Regions from separate parts of the Rhizobium sp. CB3171 genome, predicted to be linked through region 2. Evidence: predicted binding sites of a transcription regulator. Region 2 holds the regulator's gene; the other holds the start of a gene.

Region 1 (11,883 bases), 1.3 Mb from region 2:
TCGCCATGTTCCGCGGGCACTACAATCTGCATCTGTTGCATGTCGACGCCTCCGACCGCTTCATTGGCGAGCTGGAGGGCGTCAGCGACCCCGAGACCAAGCGCAAGATCATCGGCCGGCTCTTCATCGAGACCTTCGAAGAGGAAGCGAAGAAGCTCGGCGGCGCCGATTTCCTCGGCCAGGGCACGCTCTATCCGGATGTCATCGAGAGCGTTTCCTTCACCGGCGGCCCCTCGGTCACCATCAAGTCGCATCACAATGTCGGCGGCTTGCCGGAGCGCATGAAGATGCAGCTCGTGGAGCCGCTGCGCGAACTCTTCAAGGACGAAGTGCGCGTGCTCGGCAAGGAGCTCGGCCTGCCCGACAGCTTCATCGGCCGCCACCCCTTCCCCGGCCCCGGCCTCGCCATTCGCTGCCCCGGCGGCATCACCCGCGAGAAGCTGGAGATCCTGCGCGAGGCAGACGCCATCTATCTCGACGAAATCCGCAAGGCTGGCCTCTACGACGCCATCTGGCAGGCATTCGCCGTGCTGCTGCCGGTCCAGACCGTCGGCGTCATGGGCGACGGCCGCACCTACGAATTCGTCTGTGCGCTCCGCGCGGTCACCTCCGTCGACGGCATGACGGCCGATTTCTACCACTATGACATGGAATTCCTCGGCCGCGCCGCGACCCGCATCATCAACGAGGTCCGTGGCATCAACCGCGTGGTCTACGACGTGACGTCGAAGCCGCCCGGCACGATCGAGTGGGAATGAGGGGCAAGCTGCGGCCATAGCGTAGTCTCGGCAGCGATATTCGCTGCCGAACTTTTGCAGTCACTCGCTGTATCTCCCCCTCCGCGCCGCCGGGACACTCAGATCTGAGCCCAGCCACCATCGACGCATAGTTCGCTGCCTGTTATGTAAGCCGAGTCGTCGGAGGCGAGGAACAGGACGGCTTTGGCGATCTCGTCGACGGTGCCGCTGCGGTGCATGGGAATTTGGGCGTGCACCTGGGTCTTCGTCTGTTCGATCATTTCCTCGCTCACTCCGGCTTTGCGCGCTTGATCCGTATCGATGTAGCCAGGCGCCAGGGCATTTACCCGTATGCCCTTGTCGGTCAGCTCCGCGGTGAGCGACCGTGCCAGCGAGCGGATGGCTGCTTTCCCCGCCGAATAGACGCTGACATAGGGGCGGCCTTGTCTGCTCAGGGTCGAGGTGTTCAGGATTATCGAGCCGCCGGAACCCATCAGCGGTAGGAGCTTCTGCACCGTAAAATACGTCCCTTTGAACGTGTTAGCGACCGTGAAATCGAATTCTTCTTCGGACGTGTATTCAAACATGTTCGGTCGCGCGCCCCCGGCGTTCGCGAAAATAATGTCGACGCGGCCATGCTTTCTCTCGACATATTCGCGAAGCGCTTCGATGTCCGACATCCTGGAAATATCACTGCGGACCGCGTCGGCGCCATTTCCGATGCTTTGCACGGCAGCGTCGAGCGCCGCTTGATCGCGGCCGGTGATGACCACCTTAGCGCCTTCGCGTGCGAACAGCTTGGCCGTCGCCAGCCCCATTCCTGAGTTACCGCCAGTGATGACAGCGATCTTACCGTCCAATTTACCCATATTCGTCTCCTAATTCGCTTCCTAAGGCGTCACCGGCAACCACACGGGGCTAGAGCATCGGCGACGGCTGTAATATATGAAGCATTATTCAGTTTTTGGATTCGCATATGGAAAACGCTGCTCCGTCACCGCTAAACCGCCGGAAACTACCGCGTCAGGTCCGATCCATCGTCACCGTGAACGCTATTTTCGAGGCGACCATTCAGGTTTTGCTGAGCGATGGGCCGATCCGCCTGAACACGACGCGCGTGGCGCGTCGTGCCGGCGTTTCGGTCGGAACGCTGTACCAATATTTCCCGCATAAGCAGGCCTTGCTTTTCGCTGTGCTGGAGCGGCATCTCGCGCTTCTCGCCGAGGCTGTGGAGAAAGCGAGCGACGAAAACCTGTACGCTCCGGTGGAGACAATAGCTCGGGCGGTGGTGAAGGCCTATCTTGACGCAAGGATGGCGCAAACCGAGGTCGCGCCCGCCCTCTACCTCATCGCTACGGAGCTTGATGCGCGCGAGCTGATCGAATCGGCGTCCCGGCGGAGTGAAAGGGCGATCGAGGCGATGCTGTCCACCGCCAGCGATGGCCGTTTTGCCGATCCGCACTTGATCGCCCAAACAATGACGGCAGTGATTTACGGAACGGTCCCGGCATTCTGTAAACGGGTCATGCCCCCGGCTGTGGGAAGCGAGGCCGAAAGACAGCTAACGATAATGTTTCACTCTTATCTCGTCGCGAGCAGCACTGCGGCATAGCGCAAGTGGCAAAAGCCACTTCCTGAATGACTTTGCCGGAGAGGCCCGATCGCCAAACTCAGCAAATCGGGCCTCTCCGGGGAGATGACGAACGGAGCAACAGCCCCTTACTTCACCGTGATGCTCAGACCGCTGATATCGGCATTGATTTGCAGGCCTACCTGCCTGCCTGTGAGTTCGAGCTGAGCGCCCTTGTCATTGGTCATGACGATCACCTGGGCTCCTTTGACGACCGCGCCGCCGCCGCCCACTGCGCCGTACACGCCCGACACATCTCGAGCGCGGCGAATGTGGCGCACGGTGCCACTGAAATACGTCTTGGAGGCACCGAAGGCGAGGCCGCCCGAGATGCCGCCGATCGTGATGGGGTAGCGCCGGCCGTGGAAGGTCAGCGTGCCCTCGCCGCCAGAGCCACCGACGAAGAAGGCTGCCTTGTAAACGGCGAAGCGGATCGTGCCGCTGTCGGCATGCGCGGCACTGGCAAAGCTAATTCCCGCGGCGGCGATGACGGCAACCGCGACTGAACGAAATCCGGACGAAATCTTCATGATGAGAGACTCCTGAAAAAGCGCCGCTTACCCCAGCCGGCCGGGCACGACGTTAGCGTCGTATCAAAGTTATAACTGAACAGTCTCGCACGTCATTAGTTCCAAGCCATAATAGTAACATATCAAAATAATCGCGCGAGAATGAGGGGTTACACCTTCCAGCCAAGAAGGCGAGCTCGACCGGTCCGAGCGGAACACCAAGCTCAGCGCGGCGGCGTTAGGCTTTCGGTCTGTCGCCTTTGCAAAAAGCGGCGGACGGCAGGATCTATTTCCAACGCAATCGCTTGGTCATAGGCTTCGCGGGCCGCTGCCATTTCCCCCGTTCTCGCATGGAGTTCGGCGCGCGCTGCCCAATACGGCTGATATTCGACCAGCCGGCTGCCAGGGGCCAGTATCGGGAGCGCCGCCAGCCCTGCCGCAGGCCCGCGCGTCTGCGCCACGGCGATCGCGCGATTAATTGCCGCCACCGGCGAGCCGGTAATTGCGCAAAGGCCATCGTAGAGGCGCTCGATAGCCACCCAATCGGTCGCGCCTGTGCGGCGTCGCACGACATGCGCCGATTGGATTGCCGCTTCCAATTGATAGCGGTCGAAGGCGTCAAGCGTACTGGCGCGAATAAGCAGATCTTCAGCTTCGTCGATCAACACTTCGTCCCATAGAGCGGGATCCTGATCGGCCAGCGGCACGAATTCGCCGGCCGGACTGCGCCGGGCGCCACGCCGAGCATGCGAATAGAGCATCAGTGCAAGCAGGCCGAGCGCTTCAGCCTCCTTCGGCAGGAGCGCGACGATCAGCCGGCCGAGCCAAATCGCCTCTTCCGCGAGGTTGCGCAGGCTCGCATCGGTGCCGGCCGGGTCGCTCCAGCCTTCCGTATAGGCCGCATAGACCGCCTCCAGTATTGCCGCCAAACGTGCGCGCATGTCTGCCCTGTCGGGCACCCGCAAAGGAATCCTGGCGCGACGGATCTTGTTCTTGGCCCGCGCCAGCCGTTGGCCCATTGCCGCCGGCGACACCAGGAAGGCGGAACCGATTGTCTGTGCGTCAAATCCAAGGATCGTCTGCAGGATCAGCGGCGCTCTGACTCCAGACTCTATTGCCGGATGCGCGCAGGCGAACATCAAAGCCAAACGCTCGTCTGGAATGTCTGGTGCGAGGCTCGCCGTTGCCTCCAACTCTTCCGCCATGAGCTTCAGATGCTCGGAGGCAACGGCGCTTACCCGTCTGCGCCTGACGGCGTCGATCATCTTGCGCCGGGCAACGGCAAGCAGCCAAGCCTCGGGGTTTAGCGGCGCGCCATTGGCCGGCCAATCGGCCAAGGCAGACGCAAAGGCCTCCGACAGGGCGTCTTCGGCGCCGGCCACATCGCGTGTGCGGGCCGCAAGGATGGCGACCAGTTTGCCATAGCTTCGGCGCGCCACCGCTTCGGCAGCTTTGATGGCGGACCGGTTATCTCCTTGCGACATGATAGTTCAATAGACCATGAGAGGGCGAACCTCTACCGTGTCCTGCCGGGCGCCGGGACAGCGCGCCGCCCAGGCGACGGCGCTATCGAGATCATCAGCCTCGATAATATAATAGCCGCCTAACTGCTCCTTGCTTTCGATATAGGGGCCGTTGAGAACGGTGGCCTTGCCCTCCGGCGCACGCACCACGGTTGCCATCGAGGAATCCTGCAATCCACTACCCGCAACGTAGGCTCCGGCCTTTTTCAACGTTTCCGTATAGGCCGCATAGGCCGCAAACGTCTCGGCTTTCTGTTCCTTCTTAGCATTCTTATGCTCGGCTTCGTTCCAATACACCAACAGCATATATTGCATGATGCGTTCCTTTCTCTCGATACGCGCAGCCTGATGGCCCGCTGCGACAAAGACGTTTGAACCGGCGAGATTTTGACAGGGCACTGGAAGAAACTAGGGGCATCCATCGATATCCTCGACGCTACTCTCATGGGAACGGTCGTGTCGCTAAAAAATCGCGAGACGGTGTCGGTTTCCAAAAACTCCGTTCGTCATTCCAATGTCAGGCCGATGCGGCCGGTTCAAACAAGGAGACAGACGATGCGTGTGATGGTGATCGTGAAGGCTACGGAAGACAGCGAGAAGGGGTTCCTCCACACGACCTGGGAGGCGGAGATGATGGAGGCGATGGGCAAATTCAATGACGAGTTGCGGGATGCCGGCATCTTGCTCACGGCCGACGGCCTCAAGCCCTCCTCGCAGGGCAAGCGTGTCGCGTTCGACGGTCCCGGCCGCACGGTTATCGACGGGCCTTTCGCCCAAACCCGCGAACTCGTCGCCGGCTTCTGGATCTGGGACGTCAAGGACATGGACGAGGCAATCGCCTGGGTGAAGCGCTGCCCCAATCCCATGCCGGGACCGAGCGAGATCGAAATCCGGCCACTATACGAGATGGCTGATTTTGAATGAACTCTGCCGTTGGACCTCACGGGAGTTCACGCAGCTCCCGTCCAATGGTCGCAGGGCGGAGCGTCGGTGCTGCGGTCTCTCACTCCTCGGTCGTCAGGCGTCTTCCCGCTTCGAAACCATGTTTTCTTTGGCCATGAAGGTATCGCCCCATTCCTTCATGGCTTTCAGCACGGGACCGAGGGTCTTCCCGAACTCCGTCAGGGAATATTCGACGCGGGGCGGAACCTCTGCAAAAACTTCGCGCCGGATGATCCCGTCCTCTTCGAGCTGCCTGAGCTGCAAGGTGATGGAACGTTGGGCGGGATTGCCGACCATGCGCCTGAGTTCGCCGAAGCGCTGCGGCCCCTTCAGAAGGTGATAGATGATGATCGGCTTCCATTTGCCGCCGGCGACATCGACGGTAACCTCGACCGCGCAATTGTAAGTGTCTTTCGCCACGGTTCCTCCAATAGGCTACTTTTTAGCCTTATAGGCAAAAATATTGCCTACTTGCAATATGGCCTTCTAAATCCCTAGTTTCCCCCAACACTGAAACGCATGGGAAAACCGCAATGAAAGCCGCATTTTTTGACCAACAGGGCGCCGCCAGGGACGTCCTGCAAGTCGGCACTCTTCCCGATCCGGAGCCGCAGCCCGGCGAAGTCCGGGTGAAGGTTGCCGTATCCGGCCTCAATCCATCCGACATCAAGACCCGGACCGGCTTCAACAGCTTTGCCATGCCCTTCCCCCGCATCGTGCCGCATCAGGATGGCGCAGGCACGATCGACAAGGTCGGGCCTGGTGTCTCCGAGAAACGCATCGGCGAAAGGGTGTGGCTCTACAAAGCCCAGACAGGAAAAGCATTCGGTTCGGCCGCCGGCTATGTCGTCGTGCCGTCGACCCATGCCGTCAGGCTTGCCGACCACGTGCCATTCGAAACCGGCGCGTCTTTGGGGATCCCGGCGATCACCGCGCATCGCTGCCTGTTCGCCGATGGCGACCTGCGCGGCAGGCGGGTGTTGGTGCAAGGCGGAGCGGGCGCGGTCGGAACGGCCGCAATCCTGCTTGCCAAATGGGCGGGCGCCTGGGTCTGCGCGACGGTCAGTCGCGCCGAACAAGCAGAGGTCGCTACGGCCGCCGGGGCTGATCTCGTCATTAATCGCTTTGACGAGAATGTCGCCGAAGTCGTCAAACGGGCGACGGGCAACGGCGTCGACCGCATCGTCGATGTCGATCTTGCGTCAAACATCGAAACGGACATCGCCTGCCTGGCGCCAAGTGGCGTCGCCATCGGCTATGCCAGCGAGAATCCGCAGGCCAAGCTCTCCATGCCGTTCCTCTCGACGATGTTCGGAGGCTACACATTCCGCTTCGTGTTCTTCTATTCGATCCCTCAGTCTCCATTCCAGCAGGCGGTCGAAGAAGTCTCCGCCTGCGTGGCGTCCGGCGCTTACCAACCGCAGATCGCAATGAAATTGCCGCTGGAAAGAATTGTCGAAGCTCACCAGGCACAGGAAGGCGGCAAGGCCATCGGGAAGATCTTGGTCGAGCTCTGAAAATAGCGGCAGATGCCGTATGCCCGATGCTTCTGCATCATCCCCTAGAATACAGCGATTGACAGCGCGCGAACGGCGCGGATGCTTTGCCAGTCAAATATGGAGGGCTGATACATGGCGAAGAAGCACACCGGTCAGTGCGCATGCGGGGCCGTCAAATTCGAGTTTGATACCGATCCTACCTTTGTTGCCGTCTGTCACTGCCTCGACTGCAAGAAGGCGTCAGGCGGAGAGGCGGCGACGTTCTTCGGCGTGCCCGAGAATGAATTTACGCTGGTCAGCGGCGAGCCGAAGGCGTTTCACTACATCGCCCAATCCGGCAAGGGCCTGGATCGCAACTTCTGCCCCAATTGCGGCGCCAGGGTATTCAGCAGCAAGCTGGAGAGCTTCCCCGGAATGATCTTCGCCACGATCGGCTGCCTGGATAGTTCCGCGGGCATCGAACCGGTGCTCGAGATGTTCACCAAGCGACGTCTTGAATGGGTGAAGCCGCTCGACCTTCCGCAATTCGAGAACATGCCGAGCTGAGTCCAAGCGGGCATATCAATGCGATCATTGGTGCGATCTAGCTGGGTCGCCTCTGCGCGGAGCATCGTTGCTGCGGTATCTGACATGCTCGATGAATGCGCGCAGTTTGGGCAAAACCTGGCGTCTGCCCGGGTGGTACAGAAAAACCCCGGGTGTCGTGACGGCGAAGGAGGCGAGCAGCACTTGCAAGCGGCCATCGGCAAGAGCCGCTTCGGCGAGCGGGCTTGGCACTTGCGCAATTCCCGCACCCTGGATGGCAGCTCCCAGGACCGTGGGGTAGTCATGCGCGATGAGCGGCCCTGAGACGATTGCCTCGACCGCCTTGCCGCCGTCGACAAAGGACCAGGGCGCGACCGACCCGTTTGTGCGGCGCATGCGCAGGCAGGCGTGGTCACGCAGATCGTCGATACGCTCCGGCCGCTTGTGCCGAGACAGGTAATCGGGGCTGCCAACGACTACAAACGGGAACGGCGGCGTCAGCCGCACCGCGACCATGTCGGCGTCGATGAACTCGCCCAGCCTGACACCGGCATCAAATCCTTCGGCTGCGAGATCGACCAGCTTCTCGCTTACGGCGATCTCCACCTCGATCGCGGGATAGGCCTCGCAGAAGGACGCGATCAGTGGCTCCAGCACGATCGGCACGACCGAACGCGGCACGGCGAGGCGCAATAATCCGGCCGGCCGCTCTCCGAGTTGACCGGCGACCTCGCTTGCGGCGACGAGCTCTTCGAAGGCCGGCTTTGCGCGCGACAGAAATCGCTCCCCCGCCTCGGTCAGGCCGACACTGCGCGTGGTGCGCAGGAAGAGCGCTGCGCCGACGCGCGCCTCAAGCGCGCGCACCACTTGGCTGATCGCCGATGGAGTCACCCCGAGTTCCGCGGCCGCTCTGCGAAAACTGCGGTGCTCGGCGACGCTCAGGAACGCCTCCACCCCATCGAGCGCGCCTCGTCTGACTGTGAAATTCTGCTTCATGGCCCGTCAACATTATAGCGAATAGTCGCCAGGCGATAGCGGTCGTACATCTGACCCGGACGGCCCGGCTCGGCATTCCGACCACCGTGTTTGAGACCGCATGAGCTAGCACACCATAGGAGGCTACATGTCGCCCGCAATCATCTTCCAGCTACATCTCGTTCTGGGTTACGTCCCCTGGCTGCTCTGCTTCGGAGCCTACGTCTGGCCGAAGCTCAAATCCATGGATCAGGTCGAAGCGCAACGCGCCATCGCCACGCTGCACAGTTTCCGTTTCTTCGGGCTGGTCTTCATTGTTCCCGGCGTCGTCGGCCCCAATCTGCCCGCCGGCTTCGCGATATCAGCCGCTTATGGTGACTTTGCAACCGGCCTGCTCGCCATGCTGGCGCTTCTCACCGTAAGGATACGTCCGCTCTTTTGGCTGTTCACCATTGCCTTCAATGTTGTGGGGACAGTCGACCTCATCGTCGACTACTATAATGGCACCCAATTCGACCTTCCCGGGTTCGCCGGACAGTTGGGCGCCACCTACGCAATCCCGATCATCTATGTGCCTCTATTGATGATCACGCATGTCGCCGCGTTCTATCTGCTGCTGCGTCCTCAGCCCGGAACGGCTCGGGCCATCGCCGGAGATGCGGCCGCATCCACGGACGCGTGACCCTCCGGGCGCGTTATGCACACGACCAACGTTCAGAAACCCAGGGATTGCTGCACGGGCTTCGGCGGCGCGAGCTGGACGCCTTCCAGTTCCAGCATGCGAGCCTTGGCGGTCGAACCGCCGGGCGCGGAGAAGCCGCCTATCTTGCCGCCGGCGGCCAAGACGCGGTGGCAGGGAATGATCAGCGCCACGGGGTTCTTGGCCATGGCCTGGCCGACGTCGCGCGCCGCTTCCGGACCGGCGCCGAGCTGTTTGGCTAGCGCGCCATAGGTGGTGGTGTGCCCCCACCCTACCTGCCTCGCTGCGGCATAGATCTGCTTGAAGAAATCGTCCTGCTCGCTGAGATCCAGTTTCACGCCGGAGAAATCGATTGTTTCGCCAGCGAAATAACGCTTTACGGCGGCAACCGCATCGGCGACATCGGGCGTCGGCGCGCTAGGTCGTGCATTTGGCAAACGGCGAAGCATGAGGCGCTCGGTCGCCTCAGCGCTTTTCGTCGGCAATTGGAAGCGAGTGACACCGATGTCGTTCCACGCAATCCCACAGAAACCACCGACGGTTTCGAAGATCAGATAATGTTGCCTTGTCTCGCTCATGGCAAAGTCTCCGTGTTTCCACTTGCCATGAAAATCGTGCCTCTGGCACCCGAATTCAACCCGATTCTTGCGCAGGCCGATTGTTGCCAACATTTTGCGGAGTGAAGGAAGCGATGCCGATGCTGCGACGGCAACATCCGCCACACCACTTCCCACCCAGCTTGGGAGCTTATCAATACCCTCCGCCGGCCGGAGCCGAATTCTGCGTCATGCCGCCGCCGGAGCCGGTGGTGGAGCAGGCGGAGACGCCGAGACCGATGAAGGCGAAAAGAACGGCGGAGAAGATGGTTTTGATCAACATGTGAGGTCATTCCCTTGTTGAGAGCGGGCCAAAATGCCCTGACCTGCGGTGAACAATCGAAGGGCAGTTTTATTCGGTGCTTTTTCCAAATCGAGGGATGCGATGAAATATCCGATCTTCCCGGCCAATTGCGGCCACTTCAATTTGTTCTCTATTTGTTCTTGATTTTAAGACTAGGCGACCGTAGGATATCAGCGCTCAGCAAGAACAGCACGAGGCAAGGCCGGCTGGCTTTGAAGCGATCTCATGAAGAACAACGCACAGCTTTCGCTCAATCTTGGCGGAGGATCACGAGTCAGGAAATCTGAAGCCGATCCGATGCATTCGGCTGGTCTTTATTTTGCTGTACTGCCTGATCGGGAGGTTGCTTCGTCAAGTGCCAAACTGGCAAGCGATCTGCATCGGCAATACCGCTTCTTCGCAAAGCCGCGCCCCTCGGATCTGTTTCATATTACGCTTTACCAGTTGGGCTCCTACGCCGGCATGCATGAGCCACCGCATGAGATCGCATTTGCGGCAATGCAAGCGGCGTCGACCGTCAGGAAGCCATCATTCCAAGTGGTTTTCGATCGAGCCGTCAGCTTCGGTAATGGCGACAATCGCCCCCTTGTCCTATGGTGCAAGGAAGGAAATGCGGAACTGAAAGCGCTGCGTCAAGAACTGGATGACGCAATGCGGTTCACCGGCTTTGCAAATAACGATAGAAGGGAATTTGAGCCGCATATGACCTTGCTATATCGGGGTCAATTGATTCCGGAAGTCGTCCTTGACGAACCCGTAGGGTGGACCGTCCGGGATTTTGTTCTGGTCCATAGCCTCCAGGGGGAAGGCAGGCACGAGCATCTTTGCTACTGGCTGCTGAACTAAGCCGGCTACAGAGGTCAGCCGTTCCCCACCGCCGGTGCAACCACCGCGACCGCATCGTCAACGCTGAAGCTACAGCGATTTTCGAGATCGGTCATTCCGGCCGCGGCCATGAGGTCGTGGGCTTTATCGTGAGCACGCGCGAATTGCACGCGGATGCCGGCAATGCGCATGGCATTGTCGAATTCCATCAAAGCGTCGAGCGCGGAGCTGTCGAGATCGAAGCTTTCCTCCAGACTTAGCACCACGGCCTTCAGTCCCGTTTCGTCGCGGCTGCGCGTCAGAATCTCGCCAAGGATCATATCGGCATTTCCGAAAAACAGCGGCTCGCCGGGACGCCAGATCGCAATGCCGGGCGTTTCTATCGCCTCTGGGTGGCGGCTGACGTCGACGAAATTATGGCTGCCCCCAGCCGTCCGAGACGAGCAACATAGGGGGATGCCAATCGATGCATCATTGCGACGAGCGAAAGTACGATCGCCAGCAGCATGCCGTTGAGGACGCCGAAGATCAGTACGCCGGCCGCGGCACCGAGCGCGACATAGAAATCACGATGAAGCCGCCGCAGTCGAAGAATCGGACCGGGGTCGAGCGCATGCGTGAGGGCCGCAATCACCACGGCGGCAAGCACCGGCTCCGGCAGCCGCGCCACCAGCGGCCCGGCGCTGGCGATCAGAATGGCAAGGCCGATGGCGGCAAAGACGGTGGTAGCCCGCGTCTTCGCTCCCGCCGCTTCGCTGGCGAAACCCGCGGAAAAACCGGCGCCGACGGGCATGCCCTGGACGACGGCGCTGGCGATATTGGCAAGGCCCAGCGCCCCCAATTCGCGATTGACCTCCAGAGCATCGCCGTAGCGTAGCGCCAAGGCCCGCATCGTACCCCAGGATTCGGCAAAGAGAATGAGCACCAGCGGCACGGTAAACTGCACCAGCCGCGAATAAGCGGGCCAGCCGGCATTGGGAAGCGAAGGCCATTGCGGCAGGACCTCGATCGTCCCGACCAACGCGACACCATGGCCGTCGAGGCCAAAGGCAGAAGAGGCGAGGATGCCGGCAGCGAGCACGAGGAAGGCGCCGGGGACGCCCGGCAGCCGCTTGAGC
Region 2 (11,883 bases):
GCAGGCTGGCGATCATCGCAGGCAGCGGCTTTTTGCCGGCCTATGTTGCCGATGCCGCCCGGCAGGCAGGCGAAAATCCCGTTATCATTGCGCTGACGGATGAGGCGGATCGCGACTGGTCCGCTTTCGATCATGCCAATCTCGGCGTCGGCAATTTTGCCGGCCTGGAGGCCATGTTTCGCCGCTATGGAGTCGACCGGGTCGTCATGTCCGGCGCTGTCGCGCGTCGTCCGCCCTGGCGCGATGTGCGTCCGACTTGGCGCGTGATCAAGGAATTGCCGTCGACCATCCGCACCCTTCTTTCCGGTGGCGACAATGCTGTGCTGCAGATGGTTATCCGTTTGATCGAGGCCGGCGGTGTCCGCGTCGTCGGCGCGCATGAGATCGCGCCGGATCTGCTGGCGACCACCGGGCCGCTCGGCCGTTTCTCGCCATCGGAAGAGGATCTGCGCGATATCGCGCAGGGAGCGAAGGCAGCCATTGCCCTTGGATTGCTGGATGTCGGGCAGGGTGCCGTCAGCGTCGGCGGCCGCGTCGTGGCGCTGGAGGGCGCCGAGGGCACAGACAAGATGATCGAGCGCGTCGCCGGTTTGCGGGCCGAAGGGCGCATATCGGCGCGTCGCCGGGGCGTATTGGTGAAGCTCTGCAAGCCGCAGCAGGACGTGCGCGCCGACCTTCCGTCGATCGGGGTTTCGACCGTGTTCAACGCAAAGAAGGCCGGCCTTGCCGGCGTCGCCGTCGAGGCGGGCAGGGCGCTGGTGCTGGAGCGCGAAGCGGTCATTGCGGCTGCCGACGAAGCCGGGCTGTTCGTCTGCGGCATCGATCGCGGCCTTAGCGCGGAGGGCTTTATGTGAGCGGTGTGCCGTTAAAGCTTGCTGTCGTAGCCGGCGAGGTCTCCGGCGATCTGCTCGGCGGCGATCTCGTCGCGGCATTGAAGCAACGTTATGATGGCGCCGTCGAACTGATCGGCGTTGGTGGCGATGCCCTGGAAGCGCAGGGTCTGCGTTCGCTTTTCGATTATTCCGAACTGTCGATTATGGGTTTTGCGCAGGTCATCAAGCGACTGCCGAAACTGCTTGCCCGCATCCGCCAGACGACGGACGCCATTATCGCAGCCAAGCCGGACGTGCTCCTGATCATCGATAGCCCGGATTTCACCCATCGCGTTGCCAAGAAGGTGCGCGCGGCGCTGCCGGACTTGCCGGTCGTCGACTATGTCTGCCCGAGCGTGTGGGCGTGGAAAGAATATCGCGCGCAGAAAATGCTCGCCTATGTCGATCATGTCCTCGCCATCCTGCCGTTCGAGCCGGCAGCGATGCAGCGCTTGGCGGGGCCGGCCACGACCTATGTCGGCCATCGGCTGACGGTGGATTCGAGCCTGGTCGAAACCCGCCGCCGGCGTGCGCTTCGCCCTCTCGGCGCGCCTGACGGAGAGAAGACGATCCTGTTGCTTCCCGGTTCGCGTTCCTCGGAAATCCGTCAGCTTCTGCCGGTTTTCGAGCAGGCGGTGACGGAGATTAGCCGGCGAAACGATCGCGTTCGTTACGTGTTGCCGACCGTTCCGCGACAGGAGGCATTGGTGCGCTCCCTCCTTGAAAACTGGCGCCTCAAGCCGGATGTCTTCGTCGGCCAGGATGCCAAATGGAACGCTTTCGCGGAAGCGGATGCGGCGATGGCGGCTTCCGGCACCGTGGTGCTGGAATTGGGCCTTGCGGGCGTTCCCGTCGTCTCGGCCTACAAGACGGAGTGGCTTGCCCGATTCGTACTCTCGCGCATCAAGACCTGGACGGCAGCTCTGCCGAATTTGATTGCCGACTATGCCGTCGTGCCCGAACTGATCAACGATGTGCTGCGCCCTGGTCTGCTGGCGCGCTATATGGAGCGGCTATCGAGCGATACGCCCGAGCGTGCAGCCATGCTTCAGGGTTACGATCTGGTCTGGCAGCGGATGCAGACCGAGGAGCCGCCCGGCGAAAAGGCGGCGGCGATCGTTCTCGATGTCCTGTCCAAGAAAAAACCCGGCCATTTCTGACCGGGTTTTTTGTTGTCTCGCTTCTTCGGCTTAACGCTTGGAAACCGGAACGTATTCGCGCTGCGGTTCGCCGGTATAGAGCTGGCGCGGGCGGCCGATACGCTGTTCCGGATCTTCGATCATCTCGTTCCACTGGGCGATCCAGCCGACGGTGCGGGCAAGCGCAAACAGCACCGTGAACATGGTCGTGGGGAAGCCGAGAGCCTTCAGCGTGATGCCGGAGTAGAAGTCGACATTCGGGTAAAGCTTCTTCTCGATGAAATAGTCATCGGTCAGCGCGATACGCTCCAGTTCGATCGCGATGTCGAGCAGCGGATCGTCCTTAATGCCGAGTTCGCCGAGAACCTCGTGCGCCGTCTTCTGCATGATCTTGGCGCGCGGATCGTAGTTCTTGTAGACGCGATGACCGAAGCCCATCAGCCGGAACGGATCGTTCTTGTCCTTGGCGCGGGCGATATATTCCGGAATGCGGTCAACCGTGCCGATTTCCGTCAGCATGTTGAGCGCAGCTTCGTTGGCGCCGCCGTGAGCGGGACCCCAGAGGCAGGCGATGCCGGCGGCGACGCAAGCGAAGGGATTGGCGCCGGAAGAGCCCGCGAGGCGAACCGTCGATGTCGACGCATTCTGCTCGTGATCGGCGTGCAGGATGAAGATGCGGTCCATGGCGCGGGCAAGCACCGGGTTGACCACATATTCCTCGCAGGGCACGGCAAAGCACATGCGCAGGAAGTTCGACGCATAATCGAGGTCGTTCTTCGGGTAAACGAAGGGCTGGCCGATATGGTACTTGTAAGCCATGGCGGCAAGCGTCGGCATCTTGGCGATCATGCGCAGGCTTGCGACCATGCGCTGGTGCGGATCGGTGATGTCGGTGGAGTCGTGATAGAAGGCCGACAGAGCGCCGACGCAGCCGCACATGACGGCCATCGGATGCGCATCGCGACGGAAGCCGGTGAAGAAGCGAGACATCTGTTCATGCACCATGGTGTGGTGCACGACCCGGTAATCGAAGTCCTTCTTCTGGGCTGCGGTCGGCAATTCGCCGTAGAGCAGCAGGTAACAGACTTCGAGGAAGTCGCCGTGTTCGGCAAGCTGTTCGATCGGATAACCGCGATGCAGCAGAACGCCTTCGTCGCCATCAATAAAGGTGATGCTGGATTCGCACGACGCAGTCGAAGTGAAGCCAGGATCGTAGGTGAAAGTGGAGGTGTTCTTATAAAGGGCACCAATATCAATGACACTTGGGCCGATGGTTCCGGACTTAACCGGCAAATCCACCGTCTTTTCACCCCAAGTTAGTTTCGCGCTTTGTTCCGTCATGCTGATCCTCCAAGATTTGGCGGGATTGGCGCCTTAAAAAGCGCCAAAGGGTTAAGCGACTAACGATTAGCTATATGATCCAGAGCCTAATGCCAAGTTATCCTTACGCCTATTTGTGCATTGCAGTATCAACTTTTGGGCACTGCGGTAGAAGGGACCGTTTTGCGCAAGCGTGAATTAGCGTCTTTTGTCGGCGATGATGCCGATTTCAGTTGAAATCACTGGCCGGTGACGGCAAAACTCCCGCTATAGCTGTAGTTTTGCGTGGGCGCTGGAATATATGCCTAATTTAGAGGCACCGGATCCGCAGGTGGATAGTCGGGAATTGGCTGCGGTTGCCGTGCGCGAGCAGAGCGTGGGCGCGGTTATTTCTCGTGCCAAAGCGTCGCGGCCAGAGCGGACACAGGACCACGCCGCGCTTATTGCCCGCCTTCGCCTCGCGGCAGGCAGCATCCGACTCAGCATTTACCATTTAGCCGAAGAAGAGGCGGCGCACGGTCGCGCGATGCTATTTGCGCCGGTCTACATCGGCGCCGGCGCGATCGTCTGGTTCTCGGTCGGAGCCGATCCGCCGCCGCAAGCTGTTTTTACGGCCCTCCTTATCTTCGCTGTCGCATTTTTCCGCCAGCAGCAGGCGGGGCGAGTGCTACGGCACATATTGTTTGCCGGCATGCTGGTGTGCTCCGGCATGGCTCTGGCGCAATGCGAAACCTGGCGCGCATCGACGGTGATGCTCGACTCTGCGGTGACGACCACCATCACCGGGCGGATCGAACGGCGTGAAGCCGACGACAAGGGCCGTTGGCGCTATGTCGTCGCCCTGGAGGCAACGGAAAAACCGACCATTCGCCGGCCGCCGGCGCAGATCACCATTTTCGTGCGCAAACAGCTCCAGCCCTTCGAACTCGGCGACCGCATTCAGGGTAGAGCGCGGTTGACGCCGCCGGCCGGACCTGCCTTGCCCGGCCTCAACGATTTCGCCTTCAGCGCCTATTTCGATGGCACCGGCGCGAATGGTTTTGCCTATGGAACGCAGACATTATTGTCGCCGACTAGTGATGTAGTTCAGGGGTCGGTCCTCGACAAGGCGGATATCTGGCTTGCCGGTTTGCGCAGCCATATCGGCGATAGAATCAGGACGCTTTTGCCCGGAGACACCGGCGCCTTTGCGGCTTCGCTTGTCACCGATGAGAGACGAGCGATCTCAGACGATACGACGGAAGCGCTGCGGACCTCGGGTCTTGCGCATATCATCGCCATCTCCGGCCTGAACATGGCGCTCTCCGCGGGCATCTTTTATGTCGGTTTACGCTACGCCCTCAGTCTGTTTTTCGGCGTGGCACAGGCTTGGCCAACAAAGAAGATTGCGGCCTTCGGCGCGCTAGTTACAGTGACGGCTTATTATCTCATTTCCGGCTTCGGGGTATCCGCGGAGCGTGCCTTCATCATGATGGCTATCATACTGATCGCCGTGCTCTTCGACCGACCATCCATTAGCCTGCGCAACGTGGCGCTATCGGCGATAGTCATTCTCATACTGTCGCCTTCGCAGGCGCTCGGACCAAGTTTTCAGATGTCTTACGCCGCGACCCTGGCGTTGGTGTCCGGCTATTCGCTCTGGGCGAGGAGGCCGCATCGGGAGAGCGTTCTCTCCCGGTTCCGGGTCATGCGTCCGCTGCTCTTCGTTTCCCGTTTCTTCGGAAGCATATTGTCGACCTCTTTTATAGGCGGCGCATCGACGGCAATCTTCTCGATAGAGCATTTTCACCGATTGGCGACATATGGTCTCATCGCCAATCTGGCGGCTATGCCGGTCGTCTCCTTTGTCGTCATGCCGTTTGGCATGGCGGCGACGCTACTGATGCCATTTGGCGTTGATGCCCCTTTCTGGCAGATAACCGGCTGGGGACTTGATGTCGTCATCGTCATTGCCAAAACGGTTGCCGCCTGGGGCGGCAATATTCCCTTCGGTCGGCTGCCGGTCTGGCTGTTCCCGACGGTCATAGCCGGCTTCTTGTTGATGACCTTGCTGAGAACATGGCTGCGACATGCAGGTGCGCTCTTGATCATCGGTTCGGTTGCAGTCGTGGCACTCAGTCCCGGTGTCCTCAAGCCTGATCTCATGATCTCCGAGGACGGCACGCTGGTCGCCTTGTTGCGCAACGGTGCGCTGACGACAAACCGCGAAAAACCGCCGGATTTCATCTTCGAGCAGTGGCAAAGAGCATTGGCGATCACCGAGCAGCAACCGCCAACGATGCTTCCGCCGGATAGTCAGCTCCCCAAAATCAGCAAATCAGACAAGCATCGTCGCCTGAATTCCGAAGAACAGAGCACCGTTCGAAAGGCGATGGATGCGGCATTAGACGCGGCCGGGCCGGGCGGTTTCGCCTGCCAAAAAGGTGCATGGTGCGTGGCAATGCTGGATAATGGCGACATGCTTGTCACCATTGAAGATGCCGCCTATCTCGCTCCGGCCTGCGACACGGCCAATATCGTCATCACCTCCGTACGGCTGCGTCTTGATCGCTGCCGCTCTGGCGCCACGCTCTTCACAGGTGCAACATTGCGCCGCACAGGGTCCATCGAAATGAGCCTTAGCACCGATAAACCGATAATGACGGCAGCGTTTGAAAACCTTTCGCGGCCATGGAGCCTGCATCGCTCCTACGACTGGCGAACAGACACTTTTGGCGCGCCGCTCAAGCCGGCGTCACCGGTCAGTGATAGCGGCGAATGAGACCGACGAGCTTGCCTTGTACCTTCACTCGATCCGGCCCAAAGATGCGGGTTTCGTAAGCAGGGTTTGCCGCTTCAAGCGCGATCGAGGCTCCCTTGCGGCGGAAGCGCTTCAATGTCGCCTCTTCATCATCGACGAGAGCGACGACGATGTCGCCGGGATTGGCGGTCGTGGCGTTGCGGATGATGACGGTATCGCCGTCAAAGATGCCGGCATCGATCATGGAGTCGCCCTTGACCTCCAGCGCATAATGCTCGCCGGAGCCGAGCATGTCGGCGGGAACGGTGATGTCGTGAGTATTGTTCTGGATGGCCGAGATCGGAACGCCGGCGGCAATGCGGCCCATGACGGGTACCGAAACCGAACTGTTGTTGTCCTCACTCACCGGCTTGGTGGGTGCGGGCGGCGGCACAAGTTGCGGCTTGCCAAGGCTACCCTCGATGACGCTTGGCGAAAAGCCGCGGCGAGGCTGCAGGCTCGGGCTATAGGCCTCCGGTAGCTTGATGACCTCCAGCGCCCGGGCCCGGTTCGGCAGGCGACGGATGAAGCCGCGTTCTTCCAAAGCCGTGATGAGACGGTGAATACCGGATTTGGACGCAAGGTCCAGCGCATCTTTCATCTCGTCGAAAGATGGCGGAACACCGGACTCCTTCATTCGTTCGTGAATGAAGAGAAGCAGTTCCTGCTGCTTGCGCGTCAACATCGTTTTGAACCTCGGGACTGAGAAGGTGTCGTGAAACAAATCCAGAACGGACACTATATGTTCCATATGTGTTCCGCAAGCCCTTAAATTTCGGTGAACATTTTGTAGGTGCATCAAATAAATGGGAACATAACAGGTCCCGGGCAGATGACTTTTTTCCCGGCACCTTCAAACTAAATAGCAGAAATATATGCGGAATCGGGCGAAGCAAAATTTCGGACGATCCCAAAACGGATTATCTCCAAGGCGGCGAAAAGCCATGTTCTTCGTTCTATAAGCTCTTTGGAGGACGACACTCTCCGAACCATGGAGAGCAAGCTATGGATCTGACTGGGAATCCGGATTTCTGAGGGGCCGGGATTGGTGCCATCCGTAGTAATATTCGATGGGATATCAATAGGTTGAACTTTTCCTCGAACTCCCGTGCCGGTGCTCGAGCAAGGTACGGTCGTTGGCGATCTGCCTTAGCATGCTGCGCCCGGCCAGAATCATCTCGACGAGAAAGGCCACAAAGGCGCCCATGAGTGCGAAGACGGCAAGGCCAAAGAGCCAGAGCAGCAATTGCTCGCGAAATTGCTGTCGAATTGCACCGCCCATGAGGCCGAGCGTCGCAAGGCATGTGAACACGCCCGATGCCGTGCCGAGCAGAACTGCGATCTCCAGCGCCAATGTTCGCCGCCGCAGATAATAGAGCTGCAGCAACCGCGTTTCATCCGGGTCCTCAGAGGTCACCCGTTCGAAAAGGCTGTTGACCCGGTCGGAGACGCGGGCGAGCCTAGCCGAAAAGACATTGAGGCACCCGGCGGTGCCCGCCAGCAGAAAGACCGGTGTCAGCGCTATTTGAATAACGTGCGCGGCAATAGACGTCAGATGGTCGTTCAGCACATTGGATCTCCTTTCTGTCCAACGTCATCCGGTATCGGCTCCAGGGTTGTCGCCTTGCCAAAGAGGGCGCGGAGATGAGGCTGGTGACTGATCTCGCGCGAACGTTCAGGTTGGCGGCGCCGCCGATTGCGTCATTTGCTCAGCGATCTTCTTTCTCTGCAGTGTCATGGCTGCGATCGCGGCATCGGATTTTTCCTCGCCACCCACCTGCACTGTCGGCTGAGCGAAGTCGATGCCGTTTTCCATGAAGGCGTCGCGGATCATGGTATAGGCCTGGCGCCGTATGTAGGTTTGCCGACCGGGGAGGGCGGTAAAAGCGAAACTCAGTTCGATACCGAAGTCGCCAATTTGCTCCACCCCCTTCATTTTCAGGGTCTCAAGAATCTGCGGTCCGATTTCCGGATCTTCTTTCAACTGCTCTCCGATTTGCTTGACGATCCTTTTCGCCTTGGCGACGTCGGTATTGAACGGAACCCGTAGCAGGAATTTATCGATCGCCCAGTCGCGGCTCATGTTCTGAACGGCGCCGAGTTCGCCGAAGGGAACTGTGAACACCGGACCATGATGATGTCGAAGCCTGACGGAACGCAGGCTGAAGGATTCCACGGTTCCCTTGTAGCTGCCGCTTTGAACGTATTCGCCGACGCGGAAGGCATCGTCCATCAGGTAGAAAATGCCGCTGACGATATCCTTGACGAGCGTTTGCGAGCCGAAGCCGATCGCCACGCCGAATATGCCGGCCCCCGCAATCAACGGCCCGATCTGCACGCCCATTTCGGACAGCACGGTGAGGACGGCGGCTGCGATAACGATGGCTGCCAGTGCGTTGCGGAAGATCGGCAACAGGGTGCGAAGGCGGCCCGCGCGCGCGGCTTCCGCCGATGGCGAGGAGGCACTGCTATCGGCGGCGCTCAATTTCTCGTCAATGAATGCCCTCGACAATTGCCAGCAGAGATCGGCCAAAATCAGAACGACGACGCTCTTCAGCGCACCGCGAACAGCGGCGTCGATCGCCGGATTTTCTCGTGCGAGGATGTTGGGATCATAGTGCCAGACGACGGTAATCCAGGCGACCGCGGCTACGATGACGAGCGCCCGCGCACCGCGGATGGCCAGCACCATGCGCGCACTGTTCTTGTTGTCACCAGGCCAGCGTCCCTTTGCAAATGCTTCGGCCGTTCGTCCGACGGCAGTCAATAGCCCCGGAAGAACAACGACATAGATGCCAAGCCAGAAAAGGCCGACGAAGTTGGCCACCCAAAGAAGCCAGAGGCAGGCAACGTAGAGTGAATAAAGGATGTTCATAAGCGTTAACTGTCGGGCAGCGGTTTCCTTGGCCGGTCGCCGCCACACGGCTTCGAGCGTAATCAGCAATAGGAGAATGGAGAACCCGTGGGAGACGACGGTGCCGACATCTCCGTCGATGGAGAGCGGTCTGGTCAGCGACGTCGTGGCGCCGGCTATCGCCAAAACGGCAATGAAGAGACAAGCCCTGCGATAGCCGAAGGCCGACAGAGAGCCCGCGTCCATCGATAGTCTGCAGACGGCAAATGCGAGGCGAGCAGCAATGAATGCCGTCAGATAAAACAGGATCACCACATGCAGTAGCGGCGGCCAGTCTATGGCTAGGAAAATGGCGGAGCTGACGAGGGTGAAAGTGATCCACGGTCCTAATTCTCCGATCGTATGTGCGACAAGAGGATTTGGAAACTGGGCTTTCAGGACGGTTTTCTTGAAAAACCATTCCGCAGCGAGACCGACGCAGACCAATGCGGCGAACATGACGACGGCAGGCGCAAAGCCGTTGTTCCTTGCCTGCTCACGCACCCTGCTCGCTGCAGCGGCGAGCTGCCCCGGTACATTGGGAATCGCCGACCGCAGCGCCTTATATCGAGCGCGAGCGCGGGCCTCTCCGGTTTCGACCAGCGTCGCCGTCGCCGAAGGTGCCGGCTGTTGCTCGGCTGCTTGCCGCTTTTCCAGCCATTGGCGCAGCTCCGGATCATTCATCAGACGCAGCAATTCCGATAGCTTTGCAGGCGGTGCTGTGGGGGCCGTTTCGGGGGTCTGCGCGTGGCACAGTTGCGGCGCAATAGCCGTGAAAACAAGGATAAGTGCAACGGCGACCAAGCCGCTGGGCATAAGGGAAATCAAGCGAGCGACAGAATCCGTGAACCTTCGGACGTGGCCCACCAGGGCCAGACAAAGAGAAGCCGTCAAATGTAAGACCGGGCGTATGGGCGCCCCCTCGACGAGCATCAAGCGCATGTCTCCCCCAAGCACCCGACAATCAGATTGAGTACTGCTGCAAAGATAGAAGTAACGACAGGCCGCTCTTCTGCCTTTCCGAGATCGGATGGTGAATTGCGTTGCCGTTGGACAATCCGAACTGAAGAATGCGCGTCTTTGTCTTGCTGCCGGGAAACGGACTTTTCGGCGCTATCCTCACCCGTATCACTTACCTGTTGCCGCGCTACAGATCATTTATTGCAGTATGATGCGGATATTGCTCGAATTATTGCCCTCTCACAAGGGAGAGTTTGGTGCCAGCACATATATAATTCGGCTAGTTCGCGTGCGGATTTTTGCGGGAGCGCTCTTCTGTCGTCTGCTCCGACGCTTTGATCTTGAATTGAGCGGCAGATGGGCGCAAACCTGCCGACGAATGAAGGGGGAGACCATGACCTCATCGCCGCATCCGCTGGATCATCTCGTTCTGCCGACGGTCAATATCGCCTTGGCGCGGGAGCGGCTGGGCAAGCTTGGTTTCACCGTAGCGTCCGATGCCCGACATCCCTTCGGCACGGAGAATGCCTGCGTTTTCTTTGCTGACAGGACCTATCTGGAACCCTTGGGTGTTGCATCGCAGGAGCAGTGCGAGGCGAGCGTGGGGGAGGGCAATGTTTTCGTCGCCCGCGACCAAGCCTACCGTTTTCGCATCGGCGATGAGGGGTTTTCGGCCGTCGTTTTCGGCACGGACGATGCGGTCGCCGATGACGAACGATTCCGGGTCAACACCATATCAGCCGGAAACATGCTGGATTTTGCCCGGCCGATGCGTATGCCGGATGGCTCGGAGGTGACGGCAGGTTTCCGTCTTGCTTTCGCAGCCGATTTGCGTTCGCCGGATTTCTTCACCTTCTGCTGCCAGCGCATCAATCCATTGCCGGCCGATCGCGGCGCCCTGGAGCGGCATGCCAATGGCGTGACCGGCATAGCAAGGGTTGCCGTCTCGGCGCCGAATCCGGCTGCGTTCCGTGGCTTTTTCGAGCAGGTCGTCGATAGGCCAAAGATATCGGATCATTCCTTCGGCCTGACGATCCACGCGGCCAATACGGGGATCGAGGTCCTGACCCCAGAAGGCATGGAAGCCTTCTACGATCTATCCTTGTCGGGGGACGATCCCGGCCTTCGCGGACGGGCAATCCTTTTCAAGACGCGCGATCTTTCCGTGACATCGTCGCATTTGGCTGCTAACGGCGTCACATATACGCGTAAGAACAATCGTATTTTGGCAAAGCCCGCCCCCGGACAGGGCGCGTTGTTCGCCTTCGAGGAGATAGCATGAGCACCAATTCCGAAGTGATCGTCGGCGAGGGCGCATCCAAGGTTCTGTTTTCCAATAGCGCCAAGCTGTCGCTGATCGCCGGCCCCTGCCAGATGGAAAGCCGCGATCATGCCTTCATGATCGCCGGCGTGTTGAAGGAACTCTGCGACAAGCTCGGTATCGGCCTTGTCTACAAGTCGTCCTTCGACAAGGCGAACCGCACGTCGCTCTCCGGCAAGCGCGGCATCGGCCTGGAAAAGGCATTGGAGGTCTTTGCCGATCTCAAGAAGGAATATGGCTTTCCAGTCTTGACCGACATCCATACGGAAGAACAGTGCGCCATTGTCGCCGAGACGGTCGATATTCTGCAAATCCCGGCCTTTCTGTCGCGCCAGACCGATCTTCTTGTCGCAGCCGCAAAGACCGGCCGCGTCGTCAACGTCAAGAAGGGCCAGTTCCTCGCGCCCTGGGACATGAAGAACGTGCTCGCCAAGCTGAATGAGAGCGGCAATCCCAATGTGCTTCTGTGCGAGCGCGGCGCGTCTTTCGGTTACAATACGCTCGTTTCCGACATGCGCTCGCTGCCGATCATGGCGGCGATGGGCGCGCCGGTGATTTTCGATGCGACGCATTCGGTGCAGCAGCCGGGCGGACAGGGT

What was found. The regulator LexA, encoded in region 2, represses DNA repair genes until DNA is damaged. The targets are predictions, from matches to a motif close to TGTTCNNNNTGTGTTCNG.
Region 1: the regulator LexA is predicted to act here: its motif matches at 10,065-10,082, upstream of QA648_RS18890 (2'-5' RNA ligase family protein).

The regions. Positions count from the first base shown of each region.
Region 1 covers NZ_CP121652.1:3,889,210-3,901,092, reverse strand. The annotation lists gene guaA (glutamine-hydrolyzing GMP synthase) at 1-758, shown strand, start outside; gene QA648_RS18955 (SDR family oxidoreductase) at 857-1,606, opposite strand; gene QA648_RS18950 (TetR/AcrR family transcriptional regulator) at 1,714-2,349, shown strand; gene QA648_RS18945 (hypothetical protein) at 2,457-2,897, opposite strand; gene QA648_RS18940 (DUF6596 domain-containing protein) at 3,101-4,360, opposite strand; gene QA648_RS18935 (YciI family protein) at 4,367-4,714, opposite strand; gene QA648_RS18930 (YciI family protein) at 4,955-5,323, shown strand; gene QA648_RS18925 (helix-turn-helix domain-containing protein) at 5,417-5,761, opposite strand; gene QA648_RS18920 (NADPH:quinone reductase) at 5,875-6,858, shown strand; gene QA648_RS18915 (GFA family protein) at 6,973-7,386, shown strand; gene QA648_RS18910 (LysR family transcriptional regulator) at 7,411-8,361, opposite strand; gene QA648_RS18905 (hypothetical protein) at 8,489-9,022, shown strand; gene QA648_RS18900 (methylated-DNA--[protein]-cysteine S-methyltransferase) at 9,055-9,618, opposite strand; gene QA648_RS18895 (hypothetical protein) at 9,791-9,919, opposite strand; gene QA648_RS18890 (2'-5' RNA ligase family protein) at 10,166-10,786, shown strand; partial or broken gene QA648_RS18885 (SulP family inorganic anion transporter) at 10,801-11,883, opposite strand, start outside.
Region 2 covers NZ_CP121652.1:1,263,573-1,275,455, forward strand. The annotation lists gene QA648_RS06295 (LpxI family protein) at 1-854, shown strand, start outside; gene lpxB (lipid-A-disaccharide synthase) at 851-2,032, shown strand; gene gltA (citrate synthase) at 2,063-3,352, opposite strand; gene QA648_RS06310 (ComEC/Rec2 family competence protein) at 3,633-6,092, shown strand; gene lexA (transcriptional repressor LexA) at 6,073-6,795, opposite strand; gene QA648_RS06320 (DUF2721 domain-containing protein) at 7,189-7,680, opposite strand; gene QA648_RS06325 (mechanosensitive ion channel family protein) at 7,786-9,819, opposite strand; gene QA648_RS06330 (VOC family protein) at 10,358-11,245, shown strand; gene kdsA (3-deoxy-8-phosphooctulonate synthase) at 11,242-11,883, shown strand, end outside.